One region of the Stenotrophomonas sp. YJH_SMC_122 genome, then DNA from elsewhere that is predicted to be linked to it. Evidence: riboswitches for the same ligand, from Rfam matches in the RefSeq annotation. Region 1 holds a riboswitch; the other holds the start of a gene.
The links. Region 1 has a riboswitch for glycine ahead of AC5P66_RS13270 (trimeric intracellular cation channel family protein). Riboswitches for the same ligand answer to the same signal wherever they lie in the genome.
Positions count from the first base shown of each region.

Region 1 (5,038 bases):
CCTGTCACCCAGACGCGGTAAACAGGACATTGCCCATGTCCATCCGCAGGGAAGTTGATCATGCAGAGCACGCTCCAGGTAACGCTGTACGGCCCGCAGGGCGATACGCCGGCACTGCAGCTGCCGCAGATGGAAGGGCCCTCGGTGGCCATCCCCGAAGCGGTACTGCGCCGGCTGGTGTCCGATCTCTACACCGCCCGTTCCCTGCTCAATCCCGAGCAGCTGGACGAGGCCCGGCAGGAGCTGGACCGCGTGCTGGAGCGCTGGGCCGACATCCACGAAGGCCTGCTGCTGGACGTGGAAGTGCATGGCAGATGAGCGACGTTGCACGGCGGCCGCCGCGTGGGCTGCGCGGGCAGGCGCATCACTGAACCGCGCCCCCAGTTGCGGATGAAACATTTTGCACTGCGCAAAAGCTGTGCTATCAATAGATCCCATGAACGCAGCCGCTACCCGCTTTTACTGGTATTACTTTCCGAAGCCACTGGCGGAGGAAGGACTGCGCTCACCCTGAAGAAAGCTTCAGACGCATTCCCGAAAGCCGCCAGCGAACCTGGCGGCTTTTTTCATGCCGCCACGCTGGGGACCCCCAACGTTCCGGAGATCTCCTGCAATGCCCCCGCACACCGACGACCTGCGTATCCGCACCATCGAACCGCTGACACCGCCTGCCCAGCTGCTGGCGATGCTGCCCTGTGACGATGAAGCTTCCGACACCGTCAGCGCCTCGCGCGCGGCCCTGCACCAGATCCTGCACGGCCGCGACGATCGCCTGGCGGTGGTGGTGGGCCCGTGCTCGATCCACGACCCGAAGGCCGCCATCGAGTACGCCCAGCGCCTGAAGCCGCTGCGCGATTCGCTGGCTGGCGAGCTGGAAATCGTCATGCGCGTGTACTTCGAGAAGCCGCGCACCACGGTGGGCTGGAAGGGCCTGATCAACGACCCGGACCTGGACGGCAGCTTCAGGATCGACAAGGGCCTGCGCATCGCCCGTGGCCTGCTGCGCGACATCAACAAGCTCGGCCTGCCGGCCGGTGTTGAATTCCTCGATGTGATCTCGCCGCAGTACATCGCCGACCTGGTGGCATGGGGCGCGATCGGCGCACGCACCACCGAAAGCCAGGTGCATCGCGAGCTGGCTTCGGGGCTGTCGTGCCCGGTCGGCTTCAAGAACGGCACCGATGGCAACGTGAAGATCGCTGCCGACGCGGTGGGTGCGGCATCCAACCCGCATCATTTCCTGTCGGTCACCAAGCAGGGCGGCACTGCCATCGTGTCGACCACCGGCAACCCGGATTGCCATGTGATCCTGCGCGGTGGCAAGCAACCGAACTACGACGCTGGCAGCGTGGCTGAGGCCTGCCAGGTGCTGGCCAAGGCCAAGCTGCCGGCGCGACTGATGATCGACGCCAGCCATGCCAACAGCCTGAAGAACCCGGAGAACCAGCCGAAGGTGATCGACGACATCGCCGCTCAGATGGAAGACGGCGAACAGCGCATCGTCGGCGTGATGATCGAGAGCCATCTGGTCGGTGGCCGCCAGGAACTGGTGGAAGGCCAGCCGCTGGTCTACGGGCAGAGCATCACCGATGGCTGCATCGACTGGGACACCACCGTGACGGTGCTGGAGCGATTGGCTGCGGCCGTGCGTGCCCGTCGTGAAGTGAAGGTGTCCGAGGCCGCGTGAATGAAGCCGCCTGATGGCGGCACGTGTGTGGATGGCGGCCAGCGCCTGCGGGGGTGCGGCCGCGATCAGGGCCGGCCGGAGTTGGAGACCGGCCCGTCCGCACCGGCGATGCGCCTGGCGCTGCGCATGAGCGACAGCGCCAGGTACATCGCCGGGGTGGTGCAGTCGATCCGCGCCCAGCATGGAATCCAAGGCGAACGCGAACCTCAATGCACTTCGTCGTGGTACACGAACTTCGGCATTTCCCAGCGGTAGTGGATCGCCAGCAGGCGCAGCGCGAAGCCGCCGCCCAGGCAGCACAGGATCGCGGTGGCATCGGCCACGCCCCAGTGCAGCAGCAACAGGTAGGCCGCGCCGGTCAGCAGCGCGATGATCGCGTACAGCTCCTTCTGGAAGATCAGCGGCACCTCGTTGCAGAGGATGTCGCGCAGCACGCCGCCGAACGCGCCGGTCAGCATGCCGGCGATCAGCACGATCGGCATCGCATGTCCGGCTTCGCGTGCGATCGAACAGCCGATCAGGGTGAAGGCGATCAGGCCCAGCCCGTCGAGCACCAGAAAGGTGCGGCGGAAGTGGTGCATCCAGCGTGCGACCCAGGTGGCGATCAGCGCCGCGCACACGGTAAAGCCGAGGTACTCGGGATGTTTGACCCAGCCCAGCGGATAGTGGCCAAGCAGGATGTCGCGCAGTGATCCACCACCGAGGGCGGTGACGCAGGCGATCATGACCACGCCGAACAGGTCCATGCGGCGGCGGCCGGCGGCCAGTGCGCCGGTCATGGCTTCGGCGGAAATGGCAATCAGGTAGATGATGGACAGCAGCATGGGACAGGCTCCGAGAGCGGTGGGGCCGGCCATGCGCGACGACCGCCACTGCCTGCGCAATGACGGGATGACGATGACCGGTGCCGCTCCCGCTGTCCTTTTGCCTGAGAGTTCAGCGGCGTCGGCCGCGTGCCCCTTCGGCGGATCGTCCCGGGCGTGCCCGGTGACCTCTCTCCAGCTCGGCGAGTCGAATGCATGGTTGGTGGGATTCCAGCCCACCGGCCTGAGCGATCATGGGAGCCTGCGCCTTCGGCGGGCGCCAGCGCGGCGCCTCTCTCCTGCATTCGGGCGCCAGTATATCCGCTGCAGTGCAGCACGGCATAATCCAGGCATGGCCCCGTCCCTCCGCCCGTGGTTCCTGTACCTGCTCGAATGCCGCGATGGCAGCTATTACGCCGGCATCAGCACCGACGTGGACGCGCGCTTCGCCGCCCACCAGGCCGGCAAGGGCGCGCGCTACACCCGGGCCCGGCCACCGCTGCGCGTGCTGGCCGTGCGCGAATACCCGGACCGGGCCGCCGCCTCACGCGCCGAGTGGCAGCTCAAGCAGCAGCCCCGCGAGCGCAAGCTGGCCTGGCTGCAGGCGCCGGATTCCAGCCTTCTGTAGAGCTGGGCCCACGCTCGGCTCCGGATTCTGTAGGTCCACGCCATGCGTGGATGGGCTGCCGGGCCATGCGATGATCGCTCCGCGCCAAGCGCTGGAGACCCGGATGTCCACCTTTGCTTTTCAGCACGACCGTCGGTCATTGTCGTCGCTGTGGTACCCGAAACCGAAGGCGCCGTGAACGATGCGCGCCGCCGGCAAAGCATGGATCTCCGTCGTCGTGCTGGTCGCCGGCATCGCGCTGTTGCCTGGCCTGCTGTACCTGCTCGGGCTGGCATTGGCAGGCGGTCGGCCGAAGCCGGCCGACCGCGCGCCCAGTGGTATGGCTGCGTGCAGCAGTGAACCACGCGCGGGATACCAGCCGATGAATCCCTGGCGTTTCGCCGCGCAGTTCTTCGACAAGGACGTGATGAAGAAGAAGGTGCCGGAAGTGGAGCGGGAGGCCTTCTGGATTGCCCGGCGCCACCTGTGGCGGCAACCACAGCGCGGCATGCCGCGCTGGCATCTCAGCAGTACCGCATTGGCGATCTGGATCACCCGGCATTGGAGTACTGCGCAGATTGCCGACACCGCGAGGAAGGAGGACTTCTGCCGGACCTGGTCGAAACGGCGGGTGCCCGGTGGCCCGATGAACCGGTAGATCCACGCCATGCGTGGAGGGTGTTGACGGGGTCAGAGTCCTTTCCTGCGGAAAGGGATCCGACCCCGCTGCGCGCAGCCCTACCGCTTCGGCCGCCGGTCGTCGCGGTCATCACCGAAGATGATGCGCGCGCTGCGTTGGTAGCTCCAGTACGCCACGGCCCAGTTCAGCAGCACCACGATGCGGTTGCGGAAACCGATCAGGAAGAACACGTGCGCGGCCAGCCAGAACCACCACGCCAGCACGCCCGACAGCTGCAGTCGGCCCAGGTGCACGATCGCGGCCATGCGGCCGATGGTGGCCAGGTTGCCGTAGTCCGCGTACTTGAACGGACCGGGCTCGGGCGTGCCGTGCAGCCGTGCGCGGATCACCTTGGCCACGTATTTGCCCATCTGCTTGGCGGCCGGTGCCACACCGGGGACCGGCTTGCCGTCGGCCTGGCTCAGCGCGGCCAGGTCGCCGGCCACGAACAGCTCCGGGTGATCGGGCAGGGTCAGGTCCGGTTGCACCGGCACGCGTCCGGCGCGGTCCAGCGGCACGTCCAGCGTGCGCGCCAGCGGTGAAGCGGCCACGCCGGCGGCCCAGACCACGGTGCGCGCCGGTACGAACTGTTCGCCGAGCTTGAAGCCCTGGCTGTCGATGTCGCTCACCGGGGTTCCGGTCAGCACTTCCACGCCCAGCTTTTCCAGTTGGCGGCGCGCCTTCAGCGAAAGCACATCCGGGAACGAGGACAGCACGCGCGGCCCAGCCTCGACCAGCCGCACCTTGGCGCTGGCCGGGTCGATGTGGCGGAATTCGTTGCGCAGCGTGTGGCGCGCGATCTCGGCCAGGGTGCCGGCCAGTTCGACACCGGTGGGACCACCACCGACGATGGCGAAACTCAGCCACGCCGCTTTCTTCGCCGGGTCCGGTTCGGCCTCGGCGCGTTCGAACGCCAGCAGCAGCTTGCGGCGCAGCGCGATGGCATCGTCCAGCGTCTTCAGGCCGGGCGCATCATCGGCCCACTGGTCGTTGCCGAAGTAGGCGTGGGTGGCGCCGGTGGCCAGCAGCAGGCTGTCGTAGTCCAGCGTGCTGCCATCGGCCATGCGGATCTGCCGCGCCTGCTTGTCGATGGCCACCACTTCGCCGAGGCGGACTTCCACATTGCGCTGGTGGCCGAGGATGTGGCGCAGCGGTGCGGCGATATCCGGCGCGGACAGGCCGGCGGTGGCCACCTGGTACAGCAGCGGCTGGAACAGGTGATGGTTGCGGCGATCGACCAGGGTGATGCGTATGCGCTCGCG
Region 1 is NZ_JCAFST010000009.1:66,168-71,205, reverse strand. It holds gene AC5P66_RS13280 (hypothetical protein) at 61-318, shown strand; gene AC5P66_RS13275 (3-deoxy-7-phosphoheptulonate synthase) at 614-1,687, shown strand; gene AC5P66_RS13270 (trimeric intracellular cation channel family protein) at 1,894-2,511, opposite strand; glycine riboswitch at 2,596-2,699, opposite strand; glycine riboswitch at 2,713-2,802, opposite strand; gene AC5P66_RS13265 (GIY-YIG nuclease family protein) at 2,843-3,118, shown strand; gene AC5P66_RS13260 (hypothetical protein) at 3,300-3,755, shown strand; gene AC5P66_RS13255 (NAD(P)/FAD-dependent oxidoreductase) at 3,836-5,038, opposite strand, start outside.

Region 2 (5,038 bases), on a different contig from region 1:
CACTTTCGATGGATCGAAGGCTTACGCCTCGACTTCATCATCCTTGTAGGCATCGACCGGGATGCAGGCGCACATCACGTTCTTGTCGCCGTACACGTTGTCCACGCGCGCCACCGGCGGCCAGTACTTGCTCTGCTTCAGGCTGGCCAGCGGGAAGGCGGCCAGTTCACGCGGGTAGGCGTGGGTCCACTCGCTGGCGGTCACCGCGGTGGCGGTGTGCGGCGCGTTCTTCAGCGGGTTGTCCTCGCGGTCCAGGCGGCCGTCTTCGATCGCGCTGATTTCCTCGCGGATCTGGATCATCGCGTTGATGAAGCGGTCCAGCTCGTGCAGCGACTCGCTCTCGGTCGGCTCGACCATCAGCGTGCCGGCCACCGGGAAGCTCAGGGTCGGGGCGTGGAAGCCGAAGTCGATCAGGCGCTTGGCGACGTCCTCGGCGCCGATGCCGCTGGTCTTCTCCAGCGGGCGCACGTCGAGGATGCACTCGTGCGCCACCAGGCCGTTGCGGCCGGTGTACAGGGTCTTGAAGTGCGGGGCCAGGCGCTTGGCGATGTAGTTGGCGTTGAGCTGCGCGACCTGGGTGGCCTTGCGCAGGCCTTCGCGGCCCATCATCGCGATGTACATCCAGCTGATCGGCAGGATCGAGGCGCTGCCGAAGCTGGCCGCGCTGACCATGCCGACCGGGCCGTTGTCACCCAGCTTGCCCGGCAGGAACGGCGCCAGGTGCTCCTTGACCGCGCACGGGCCGACGCCCGGGCCGCCACCGCCGTGCGGGATGCAGAAGGTCTTGTGCAGGTTCAGGTGCGATACGTCCGAACCCCACTTGCCCGGCTTGGCCACGCCGACCAGCGCGTTCATGTTGGCGCCGTCGGTGTACACCTGGCCGCCGTGCTTGTGGATGATCTCGCAGATCTCGACCACCTCTTCCTCGAACACGCCGTGCGTGGACGGGTAGGTCATCATGATCGCGGCCAGGCGGTCGCTGTACTTCTCGGCGTTGAGGCGGATGTCCTCGACGTCGACGTTGCCGTTGGCATCGGTCTTGGTCACCACGACCTTCATGCCGCACATCTGCGCCGAGGCCGGGTTGGTGCCGTGCGCCGAATCCGGGATCAGGCAGATGTCGCGATGGCCCTCGCCGCGCGAGCGGTGGTAGGCACGGATCGCCAGCAGGCCGGCGTACTCGCCCTGCGCGCCGGAGTTCGGCTGCAGGCTGACCGCGTCGTAGCCGGTGCATTCGACCAGCATCGCTTCCAGCGTGTCGATCAGTTCCTTGTAGCCCAGCGCCTGGTCGGCCGGCACCAGCGGGTGGATCTGCGAGAACTCCGGCCAGGTCACCGGGATCATCTCGGCGGTGGCGTTGAGCTTCATGGTGCACGAGCCCAGCGGGATCATCGTGCGGTCCATCGCCAGATCCTTGTCGGCCAGCGAACGCAGGTAGCGCAGCAGTTCGTGCTCGCTGTGGTGGGTGTTGAACACCGGATGGGTCAGGAACGCGGACTGGCGCAGCAGGCCGGCCGGCAGTGCGTCGGCGGTGCTGGCATCCAGTGCGTCGACGTCGGCCTGCGCGCCGAACACGGCGGCCAGTGCGACCACGTCGGCGCGGGTGGCGGTCTCGTCCAGGCTGATGCCGACCGAGTCGCTGTCGATCGCGCGCAGGTTGTAACCGGCGGCGCGTGCCTTGGCGTGGATCTCATCGGCATGCACGCCGGTGATGTGCAGGGTGTCGAAGAAGTCGCCACCGACCTGCACGCCGGCGTTGCGCAGTGCCGCAGCCAGGATCGAGGCCAGACGGTGGGTGCGCCGGGCGATGCGGGTCAGGCCTTCCGGACCGTGGTAGACCGCATACATCGAGGCCATCACCGCCAGCAGCACCTGTGCGGTACAGATGTTCGAAGTCGCCTTCTCGCGGCGGATGTGCTGCTCGCGGGTCTGCAGGGTCAGGCGATAGGCCGGGTTGCCCTGGGCATCGATGGAGACACCGATCAGGCGGCCCGGCATCGAGCGCTTGTAGGCGTCACGGCAGGCCATGAACGCGGCGTGCGGGCCACCGAAACCGAACGGCACGCCGAAACGCTGGCTGTTGCCGACCACGATGTCCGCGCCCCATTCGCCCGGGGCGGCCAGCAGGGTCAGTGCCAGCAGGTCGGTGGCCACGGCCACCAGGCCGCCGCGCGCGTGCACGGCATCAACCAGCGCCTTGTAGTCGCCGACCTGGCCGAAGGTGTCCGGGTACTGCAGCAGCAGGCCGAAGGCTTCCGCTTCCAGTGCTTCGGCCGGGGTGCCGACGCGCAGCACGATGCCCATCGGTTCTGCGCGCGTGCGCAGCAGTTCCAGGGTCTGCGGGTGCACGGCGTCATGCACGAAGAAGGTGTCCGACTTCGACTTGGCCGAACGCTTGGCCAGCGTCATCGCTTCGGCGGCGGCAGTGGCTTCGTCCAGCAGCGAGGCGTTGGCGATTTCCATGCCGGTGAGGTCGGCGCACAGGGTCTGGAAGTTGATCAGCGCTTCCATGCGGCCCTGCGAGATCTCGGCCTGGTACGGGGTGTAGGCGGTGTACCAGGCCGGGTTTTCCAGGATGTTGCGCAGGATCACGTTCGGGGTATGGGTACCGTAGTAGCCCTGGCCGATGAAGCTGCGCAGCACGGTGTTCTTGTCGGCGATCGCGCGGATCTTCGCCAGTGCCTGCACTTCGGTCATCGACTCCGGCAGCGCCAGCGGTGCCGGCGACTTGATCTTGGCCGGCACGATGGCATCGGTCATCGCATCCAGCGACGCGTGGCCGACGACGTCGAGCATCTGCGCGATCTCGGCATCGTTGGGGCCGATGTGGCGCTCGACGAACGCATTGTGGTGCTCGAGCTCACGCAGGGAAGGGGTGTTCTGGGACATGGCGAAGGATCCGTCAGGAAAGGGCACACGCACGGGCACAAGCCGCCGGTCGGCGGTCTGCGGGGCGCCCCTCTGTCCTTTTGCCTGAGAGTTTGGAAGCGCGGAAAAACCGCGGCTTCGTGCCCCTTCGGCGCCGGATCGAACCGGTCTCTCCAGAGTTCTGTTACGGGTGGTATCGGGCCTGAGCGATTACGGGCGTTGCGCCTTCGGCAGCGGTGTTCCGCTTCTCCCACCGTGTTGCCCGCCGATTATAGCCCGTTGCGGGCCCGCCGGCCGCCCCCGGCGCCGGCCGCCGCGCCTGAATGGCCGATGGCCCGGCCATGCGTTTTGTGCACCGCTGCATGGCATCGGGCGCAATCCCCACCTATGATGGCCGGATACCCGAATTCATCTGGCGCCCTCCCTGCAGACGGGGACCGGCGCCCGCCGTGCGTGCGACGCATGGCCCTGCCGGACGCCTTTCCCATGACCGCCGCTGTTGCTCCCTCCACCCGCCGCATGGCCCTGCTGCTTGCCGGCCTGGCCATGTTCGGCCCGTTCTCGATCGACACCATCTTCCCGGCCTTCCCGCAGCTGGCCCGGCGCCTGGCGGTGGACGAGGTGGCGGTGCAGCAGACCATCAGCGTCTACCTGCTGTTCTACGGCCTGATGAGCCTGGCGCACGGTCCGCTGTCCGACGCCTGGGGCCGCAAGCGGGTGATCCTCGGTGGCCTGGTGGTGTTCGTCGGCGCCTCGGTGGGCTGCGCACTGTCCACCGACCTGACCACGCTGCTGGCGTTCCGTGCGCTGCAGGGCCTGTCGGCGGGTGTCGGCATGATCGTCGGCCGCGCGGTGATCCGCGACCTGTACCACGGCCATGACGCGCAGCGGCTGATGAGCCAGGTGTCGATGCTGTTCGGCATCGCCCCGGCCATCGCGCCGATCATCGGTGGCTGGATCCTGCTCAGCGGCGCGGGGTGGCCGCTGATCTTCTGGTTCCTGGTGGTGTTCGCGCTGGTCCTGCTGGCGGCCACTGCACGCTACCTGCCCGAGACCCATCCGGTCGAAGCGCGCGTGCCGTTGTCGCCGCGCGTGCTGATGCGTGATTACGTGCGCATCGGCTTCAACCCGCGCTTCCTGCGCCTGGCGCTGGCCGGCAGCATCGGCTTTGGTGGAATCTTCCTGTACATCTCCTCGGCGCCGGTGTTCGTGATGCAGCACCTGCACCTGGGCGAGGGCGGCTTTGCGTGGCTGTTCATCCCCACCATCGGCGGCATGACCACCGGCTCGTTCCTGTCCGGGCGCATGGCCGGGCACACCACGCCCACCCGCCAGGTCTCCATTGGTTTCGGCCTGTGCGCGCTGTCGGTGCTGCTGAACGTCGGCTACGTGGTGCTGTCGCCACAGTTCGTGCTGCCATGGGCGGTACTGCCGATCTTCCTGGGTGGCATGGGCATGGCACTGATCTTCCCGATCCTGGCGCTGGCGGTGCTGGACATGTACCCGCATCAGCGCGGCCTGGCCTCGTCGCTGCAGGCCTTCGTGCAGCTGATGATCAGCACCGTGGTGGCCGGCGTGGTGTCACCACTGCTGAGCGGCAGCCCACTGCACCTGGCGCTGGGCCAGGCGGCGTTCTTCGGCGCCGGCTTCGTGTTCTGGTACTGGGAACACCGGCGTGAACGCGCGGCGCAGGCGGCCTGCACGGGCCATTGAGCAGCGTGCAGGGGTAGGGCAGGCCGCGATGCCCGAAATGCTTGCGACAGGGGACGACCGGACTAGGCTGGGCCTTCCAGCCAGCCGGTGCGTGGATGCACGACAGCCAGCCGATCCGATGTCGTCGCATGAGGTTCCCCCATGGCTGCGCAGCAGACCTACCGCCTGTTCGAGGTGGCGCTGAAGGAGCGCCGCGTGCTTTCCCCTTCGCTGGACCGCATGGTGTTCACCGGTGCCGACGTGGCACGGATGAAGACCGGAGGCCCGGACCAGCGCATCAAGGTGTTTTTCCCCTTGCCTGGCCAGGACCTGCCGCAGGTGCCGTGCGGCGAGGACTGGTATCCGCGCTACCGGGCGCTGCCGGACGATCAGCGCCCGCCGATGCGCACCTACACCATCCGCCAGCTGCGTGCAGAGCTGGGCGAGGTCGATGTTGATTTCGTGCTGCATGGCGAGA
Region 2 is NZ_JCAFST010000003.1:335,606-340,643, forward strand. It holds gene gcvP (aminomethyl-transferring glycine dehydrogenase) at 22-2,889, opposite strand; glycine riboswitch at 2,952-3,055, opposite strand; gene AC5P66_RS06850 (multidrug effflux MFS transporter) at 3,355-4,581, shown strand; gene AC5P66_RS06855 (siderophore-interacting protein) at 4,723-5,038, shown strand, end outside.
Region 2: another riboswitch for glycine. It lies ahead of gcvP (aminomethyl-transferring glycine dehydrogenase); the one in region 1 lies ahead of AC5P66_RS13270 (trimeric intracellular cation channel family protein).